One region of the Cellvibrio sp. ARAG 10.3 genome, then DNA from elsewhere that is predicted to be linked to it. Evidence: predicted binding sites of a transcription regulator. Region 1 holds the regulator's gene; the other holds the start of a gene.
What was found. The regulator PhoB, encoded in region 1, activates phosphate uptake and scavenging genes when phosphate is short. The targets are predictions, from matches to a motif close to TGTCATAAANNTGTAACA.
Positions count from the first base shown of each region.

Region 1 (4,392 bases):
AGTGGCCCAAGGCGCAACGCCCGGAGGCGGCGCTGTGTGAGTGGTTGCTGGACAAAGGTTCACTTACGGCGCGTCTGGTGGCTCGCAGTCACGATCATTTTCATGTCGAGGTATTGCGTCAGCAGATTGCGCGGCCCGCCTTATCGGAATGGCGTTGTTTGAACATGGACCGTTCGGAGCTGGCGTTGATTCGCGAAGTGGTATTGTGCGGCCACCAGCAGCCCTGGGTATTCGCCCGCAGCGTGCTGCCCCTGACCAGCCTGACCGGTAGCCTGCGGCACTTGCGCAAACAGGACGCCCGTCCACTGGGGGCCTTTTTGTTCAGTCAGCCACACTTGCAGCGCAGTGCCATTGCTGTGAGCCGGCTGAAACGCCATCATGGCTATGTGCCGGAACCGCTCACCAGCGATAAGCCCTTGTGGGGGCGGCGTTCGGTGTTTTACCTGGAGGATAAACCGCTGCTGGTGAGCGAAGTCTTCCTGGACGCGTTTGTCGACACCCTGGCCTCGCCGCCACCCTTGATGTCTACCCATCGTCAATAACGGACAACAGAATCTGCTATGACTCAACCTAGCCAGCGCCCCGCCGCTAAACAACCCGCTTTATCTATTGGCCAACGCATCCGCCTGTACTGGCAATTGATGCGCATGCACAAGCCTATCGGTGCACTCTTGCTGTTGTGGCCTACCCTGTGGAGCCTGTGGCTGGCGGCCGATGGCGTGCCGCGCTGGGATGTGCTGGTGATCTTTGTGCTGGGGGTGTTTGTGATGCGCTCCGCCGGCTGCGTCATCAATGACTTCGCTGATCGCAAGGTGGATGGCCATGTCAAACGGACCCGTGAACGGCCACTGGTCAGCGGACAGGTATCGAGTGGCGAAGCTATCGCCTTGTTTATCGGATTGTGTTTGCTCGCCTTTGGCCTGGTGCTATTAACCAATCCCCTGACGATTCAATTATCCGTGGGTGGTGTGTTACTGGCATTTTGTTATCCGTTTATGAAGCGTTACACCCACCTGCCGCAAGTGGTGCTGGGCGCGGCTTTTGCCTGGGCCATTCCCATGGCCTTTGCCGCCCAGAGTGGGGCGCTCGGTGTGGAAGTCTGGCTGCTCTATACCGCTGTGGTGCTGTGGACCGTGGTCTACGATACCTTTTATGCCATGGTGGACCGCGACGATGACCTGCGCATCGGAGTGAAATCCACGGCCATCCTGTTTGGTGAGCAGGACCGCCTGATGACGGGCGTGTTACAGGCCCTGACGCTCTACGCTCTGGTAATGGTCGGCTCGCGCTTCGAGCTGGGTACTTTTTATTACATCAGCCTCGGTGTGGCCGCTGCGCTGTTTGCCTACCAACAATACCTGATCCGCTTTCGCCAGCGGGAGGCCTGTTTCAAGGCCTTCATGAACAACAATTGGGTGGGTCTGGCCGTCTTTATCGGCGTGGTGGCCGACAAACTCTGAGAATTTACCGGTGCTGCTGGTGCTGCGTTGAATCCTGTGCTGTCATAAAGTTGTAACACAGGGCTTATTTAATACGCTTGCAACAATTGCTCTCAGCCATCAGCGGGTAACAGGTAAGAATTATGAGTGGGCGTAAAATCTTGATCGTCGATGACGAGTCAGCCATTCGCGACATGCTCCGGGTCGCACTGGAAATGGCCGAGTATCAGTGTATCGAAGCCAGCAATGCACAGGACGCCCATGCGTTGATTGTGGATGAAAAGCCTGACCTGATCCTGCTGGACTGGATGATGCCCGGCACCAGCGGTATCGAACTGGCGCGCCGCCTCAAGCGCGACGACGTGACTGCTGATGTACCCATCATTATGCTCACCGCCAAAGGTGAGGAAGACAACAAGATCCAGGGCCTTGAAGTCGGGGCCGACGATTACATCACCAAACCCTTCTCCCCCCGCGAACTGGTCGCCCGCCTGAAGGCGGTATTGCGCCGCGCTGACCCGCAGGTTAATGGCCACCCTATTACCGTGCAGGGTTTGTGCCTCGACCCGGCCAGTCACCGGGTGACGATCAACAACCAGGCGGTTGATATGGGGCCGACGGAATATCGCCTGCTGGAATTTTTCCTCACCCACCAGGAAAGAGCCTATACTCGCAGCCAACTGCTGGACCATGTGTGGGGCGGCAACGTCTATGTGGAAGAGCGTACGGTGGATGTGCACATCCGCCGGTTGCGCAAAGCCCTCACTGTCGACAACCACGAAAACCTGGTCCAGACTGTGCGCGGTACCGGTTATCGTTTCTCCACCAAGGCCGACGCATAATTCAAACCGGTTAAAAACGCACAGGCGTTTTCAACAAGACCGGTGGGCAGAAATTTTTATATCCCGCGCGAAGAAAAGTCATATTTCCGCGCGATAGTGAGTGAAAATATTCTGCTGGAGATGGTTGTGAAAGAGGCTCACTATTTTGCTGCAAGGTTTTAGCGCCGAACTCAAGCGCCTGTCGATCTTCGTCGCGATCTGTCTGTTACTGGGCTGGCTGACCGGACACTTATTGCTGGTATTGGATATCGGTGTCCTGGCGTATCTTGCCTACATGCTCTGGCAAATGTCGCGGCTCAACCGCTGGCTGTTGCGCAAAAACGACGAAGAGCCACCCGAGGCCACGGGTATTTGGGGCGACGTTTTCGACAATATCTACCACCTGCAACGTCACCAGCGCCAGGAAAGGGAAAACCTGCAAGCGGTGATCAATCGCGTGCAGGAAATCACCTCTGCATTAAAAGACGGCGTGATCCTGCTGGACTGGCGCGGTCACCTGGATTTCTGGAATCCCGCAGCCCAACGCTTATTGGGTTTTCACACCAAAGACCAGGGTTTGTCGGTCATCAATTTTATTCGTCACCCGCGCTTTGTCAGTTACTTTGAAGAAGGCAATTACAGCGAGCCACTGGAATTACCCTCACCGCGTTTTTCCTCCAAGCAACTGCAATTTCAGATTACCCGCTTTGGTAAAAATGAACGCCTGATCCTGGTGCGCGACATTACCCAGATTCATAACCTGGAACAGATGCGCCAGGATTTTATTGCCAACGTCTCGCACGAGTTACGCACGCCGTTGACGGTGATCAGTGGCTACCTGGAAACCCTGGCGGACAACAATAACCTGGGCCCGACCTGGCAAAAACCCCTGCAACAAATGCAGCAACAAACACAGCGCATGGCATTGCTGATCAATGACCTGTTGGTGTTATCAAAACTGGAAACCACCGAGGTGGGCCACAACCAGAAACTGATTCCGCTGGAGCCGTTGCTGCATTCTATTCGCAATGAAGCTGTGGCATTGAGTGGCGATAAGGAACAGGAAATCACCCTGACCTGCGATGGCAATATTCAATTGCTGGGGAACGAAAAAGAACTGCACAGCGCTTTCTCCAACCTGGTGGTTAACGCCGTGAAATACACTCCGGCCAAAGGCAAGATCGCCATGCGCTTGTGGAAGGATAAACAGAATTGTTATTTCGCGGTCAGTGACAATGGGCCGGGTATTGAAAACAAACACATCCCCCGCTTGACCGAACGCTTCTACCGCGTCGACGCCAGCCGCAACAGCAGCACCGGTGGTACCGGTTTAGGCTTGGCCATTGTTAAACACGTGCTGTTGCGTCACGATGCCGAATTAAAAATTACCAGTGAAGTGGGTAAGGGCAGCGTCTTCACGTGCGTGTTTCCGCTTCATTGAGATTTTTGTCGGGTTACGCTTCGCTAACCCGACCTACATAAACCCCATACCCGTAGGTCAGATTAGCGAAGCGTAATCCGACGCGATCTTTCAGTCGCAAACCAATTTTCTTTTCGAAGAGGCATTGTAGGGTTAACCGAAGGCGTAATCCGGCATCAATCGTTTTTATTCGGAAAGAAAACGCTACGCAACCAATTCCACCAGCCATTGTTGGCCAGCATATACCGATCCAGTTCATCCTGATTGTGGTAATAATGTTCTGCATCGCGAAACATCAATTCACGTTTCAACATCCGGCGGTGCGGATTTATTTTTTTAACCACCCGCGCCGGGTTGCCCGCCGCGACCACATTCGCCGGAATATCTTTGGTTACCACCGAGCCCGCGCCAATCACACTGTTCTCACCGATTGTCACACCTTTCAATACCATCACACTTTCACCCAGCCAGACATTGTTCTCCAGCACCACCGGCCTGGTGCAGCGAAACGGGCGGATACGGTTGTACACATGGTGCCAGTCGCTATCGCTCACATACACATTGGCGGCCAGCATACAATTGTTGCCGACGCGCACGGATCGGGCCGCTGAAATTCTGACGCCGGGAGAAATCAAACAATAATCACCCATCACAATTTCACCCTGCCCTTGCTTGCCGGACCAGGTTGTCAACCGAATTTTATTGTCCGTGG
Region 1 is NZ_JBPYCU010000001.1:590,040-594,431, forward strand. It holds gene ACSV5M_RS02505 (chorismate--pyruvate lyase family protein) at 1-542, shown strand, start outside; gene ubiA (4-hydroxybenzoate octaprenyltransferase) at 561-1,460, shown strand; gene phoB (phosphate regulon transcriptional regulator PhoB) at 1,583-2,281, shown strand; gene phoR (phosphate regulon sensor histidine kinase PhoR) at 2,427-3,701, shown strand; gene ACSV5M_RS02525 (acyltransferase) at 3,857-4,392, opposite strand, start outside.

Region 2 (4,392 bases), on a different contig from region 1:
CGGTTCGGCGGTGTGCCGTTTGACTTGTTTATTCCTTGTGGCGCTGTGTTAGGTATATACGCTCGGGAAAATGGTCAGGGGATGATGTTTGAAGCAGAATCCAATACCCGTCCCCCATCGCCACCCGAACCGACACCGGTGGGCGGTGGTGATCCCTCTCAAAAACGCCCCAGTTTGCGCGTTGTTAAATGAGCCGTGTTACCAAGGCCAACAATGATGTGGCCTTATTGTTACTAATCGTTAACTGCTGCTCATTGGCTTCAGTATTGTTGATCTAAATGAAATAGCACTTAGACCTAAGTGCTATTTATTAGAACTATTGTTGATTACCGCTTTTCTAATATCTCGATAACTTCTTTGTAGGCCTCAAATAACTGGCTGATACTAAAGACGTTCTAATAAAAATGAATTATCTGGAGTATTTTTATGGCGATGTTGCAGCATACCCTCGGTGTCTTTATTAATCCTGACCGTGAATGGCAAAGAATTCGCAATGAGCGTCACTCATTCATTCGCGTATTTCTGGTTCACACACCTTTGTTGGCATTGATTCCTGTCATCGCGGCCTATTTCGGTGTGACGCAGATCGGCTGGAGCGTGGGGAATGGCGGCGTGGTCAAACTCACTGCCCAAAGCGCTTTATGGTTATGTGTGGGTGCCTATGTGGCACAGTTGGCAGCGGTTTATATTTTGGGTGAATACATCAATTGGATGTCGCGCAGCTTCGGTGTTGCCGATGATGCCAGCCAGCGTCACTATGAAGGTACTGCCTTGGCCGTGTATTCATCGGCGCCCATGATGTTGGCGGGTATCATCTTGCTTTATCCCCAGTTGTGGGTTGTTGCCAGCGTGTTTATTGTGGCGGCCTGTTATTCGGTTTACCTGATCTATGAAGGTATTCCGATCCTGATGAACATCCCTAAAGAACGCGGCTTTATTTATGCCAGCTCGGTTATCACGGTGGGTCTGGTGTTGGCAGTAGTTGTGTTGGTGGCAACAGTTATTGTGTGGGGTTCGGGTTTCGGGCCGGTCTACACTAACTGATTCATGTTCCAGAGTGGTGATCTGAAACGGGTGGCTTAGGCCGCCCGTTTTTCATTGGGTATTCACAAAATTGACATGTGACGTTTTTATGAAACAAATTTGGCTTGGTCACATAACTGTAACAAAGCATCGTTAGAGTGCATCGCAGGGTCGAGATATCTCACCTGCTAACAGACGAGTTTTTAAGTCTTTTGTCCAAATAAATTCAGGAGCGCTCAATGAACGCCAAGAAATTTTTAACAGGACTGGCTTTGGTCGGTTCTATGGCTTGTGCAGCAGTGGTGCAAGCAGCGGTTGATCCGGATCTGCCCGAATACAAGGCAATTTCCGGCGTATCCGGTAATGTTAACAGTATCGGTTCCGATACCTTGAATAATCTGATGACGCTGTGGGCAGAAGAGTACGCCAAGTTTTATCCCAACGTGAACATCCAGATTCAGGGTGCCGGCTCCTCTACTGCGCCACCAGCCCTGACTGAAGGTACTTCTAACTTTGGCCCGATGAGCCGTGAGATGAAGTCTTCCGAGATTGAAGCGTTTGAAGCCAAGCATGGTTACAAGCCTACGGCTGTTCCGGTTGCGATCGACGTACTGGCGGTATATGTCAACAAAGACAACCCCATTAAAGGTTTGACGATTGCCCAAGCGGATGCCATTTTCTCCGCAACGCGCAAATGTGGTTACGACAAAAATATTACCCGTTGGGGTGAATTGGGTTTGACTGGTGCCTGGGCGAATCGTGATTTCACAATCTACAGTCGTAACGCTGTATCTGGCACTTATGGATACTTTAAAGATGTAGCTCTGTGTGGTGGCGATTACAAGGCAAGCATTAACGAGCAGCCTGGTTCAGCCTCTGTGGTACAAGGTGTATCAGAATCTATCAACGGTATTGGTTACTCAGGTATCGGCTACATCACCTCCGGCGTGCGCGCTGTTCCTATGGCTGCAAAAGACGGCGATGAGTTTTCTCCTCCGGACGCTGAGCACGCGCTGGATGGTTCTTACCCGCTGTCCCGGACGCTGTTTGTTTACATCAACAAACATCCCAATCGTAAACTTGATCCGCTACAAGCTGAGTTCCTGAAGATGGTACTTTCCAGGCAGGGTCAGGAAGTCGTGGTGCGGGATGGTTACATTCCTTTGCCGGCGGCCGTATCTGCCAAGGCAATGAAAGACCTGCAACTGTGATTCCCGATGGTTCATGGTTGAACGAAACCGCTGGCATATGCCGGCGGTTTTTGTTTGTGAGTGATAAGGCGATCACCACTGGTAATTAAATTGAAACATTTTTGTAGTATTACGCTTTTGTAACAAAAGTGTCATTTTCGGTTGTTAGGATTCTCACGCCATCAGACAGGCGCCCAGAAATTTTCTTGCCCGGGACTTTTTGATCATGTCAGAGCTACTCTCCACCGCAGAGCAGGCCCCCACCAGCCTGATGCCAGATGCACAACAACGGGCACGTTTGCGTAAAGTTCGCAATATTCGCGACGCTGTGTCGCGTTACGGTGTGGCCGCTGCCGGTATGGCAGTTGTCGGTGCATTAGGACTTATCTTCCTCTATCTGTTTTCTGAAGTTTTCCCCCTACTGCGCAGCAGTTCGGTGGATGTCACTAAAACCTACACCTCATCCGCGTCTACTCCCGCAGATCGAACTGCCCATTTGATTTTGGAGCGTTACGAAGAAATCGGAGCCAGCTTTAATCAGCAGGGCAGCGTCAATTTTTTCCGAGCCGATGACGGTGCTGTGATCCTGACCGAAACCATGCCGGTGCCGGAACAGGCAGAGCTCACGGCTATCGGAACCGGCACCGCAGCAGACGGTTTGGTTGTGTACGGTTTTTCCAATGGCCAGATTGGTGTTGCGAAGCCGGAATACGCACTGAGTTATCCGAATGATAAGCGCCTGGTGACCCCCGGCCTGGGATACCCGTTGGGGGAACAACCAATAGTCTTGGACGAGCAGGGTGCTGCGTTACGCCAGCTCGCGATTCAGCAAGGTTCAAACGCGGTGTACGTCGTCGCAGCGACCGAAGATAAAAGATTATTGCTGGGTGTCTTTTCCGCACGCACAAGCATCCTGGGTGTGACACGGGTGACGCAAAATATCTATCCGCTTCCCGCCTTGCCGGGGGGCGCATCAGCAACAGCGATTCAGGTAGGCAGGACCGGTCAGCATCTGGTTGTTGCTGATGACCGGGCCAACCTCTATCTATTTGATATTTCCAAACCTGGGAATGTCCAACTCGGCGAAACGGTACCGACTGAGCGGGGTCAGGTTACCGCAATGCAGTTTTTGATCGGTACCGGCTCTCTCGCTATAGGCACTGATACCGGTCATGTCAGCCAGTGGTTTTTGGTACGCGACGCGGACAACCTCTATCACCTAAAACCCGTAAGAGATTTTGAATCACTTCCCGGCAAGATCACGACGATTACCCCCGAACATAATCGTCGCGGCTTCTGGGTAGGTGATGACCGGGGAACGGTGGGCGCTTACTACGGAACATCATCCCGTACGTTACTGGTTGAGCCACTTGCCGATAGCGCCATCCAGCATCTGGCGATCTCTCCCATCAACGGCCGTCTGCTGGCCATGGATGACAAGCAACAGGTGTTGGTTGCGGATGTCTGGAACAAACACCCGGAGATCTCCTTCAGCTCCCTGTGGCAAAAAGTCTGGTACGAAGGTCGCTCGGAGCCCGAATACATTTGGCAGGCCTCTTCAGGCAGCGATGCGTCGGAAGCCAAGATGAGCCTGGTTCCTCTTTCGATAGGGACTATCAAGGCCGCCATATTTGCCATGCTATTTGCGATCCCGCTGGGCATTATGGGTGCGATCTACAGCGCCTATTTCATGACCCCGAAGTTGCGTGGCTACGTCAAACCCACCATTGAAATTATGGAAGCCCTGCCTACCGTTATTTTAGGTTTCCTTGCGGGTTTATGGCTCGCACCCTTTATTGAAAACCACCTCCCGGCCACCTTCAGCATTCTTATTCTGATGCCCCTCATGATGCTGATCGTGGCGTTTATCTGGAGCCGTTTACCGGCGGCCATTCGCACCTGGATTCCGGATGGATGGGAAGCGGTCATTCTGGTTATTCCGATACTGCTGACCGGTTGGGCCTGCGTGGCGGCCAGCCCTCATGTGGAAGTGTTGTTGTTTGACGGCAGCATGCGTCAATGGTTTACCGACAACGGCATTACCTACGATCAACGCAATGCGATGGTGGTGGGGATCGCAATGGGGTTTGCGGTTATTCCAACCATCTTTTCCATCGCGGAAGATGCATTATTTAACGTGCCGCGTCACTTGACCCAAGGTTCCCTGGCTCTGGGCGCC
Region 2 is NZ_JBPYCU010000007.1:115,663-120,054, forward strand. It holds gene ACSV5M_RS10970 (ClpXP protease specificity-enhancing factor) at 1-192, shown strand, start outside; gene ACSV5M_RS10975 (Yip1 family protein) at 427-1,044, shown strand; gene ACSV5M_RS10980 (PstS family phosphate ABC transporter substrate-binding protein) at 1,263-2,234, shown strand; gene ACSV5M_RS10985 (ABC transporter permease subunit) at 2,440-4,392, shown strand, end outside.
Region 2: a site for PhoB is predicted at 2,353-2,370, ahead of ACSV5M_RS10985 (ABC transporter permease subunit). Genes of this name have one in related genera too.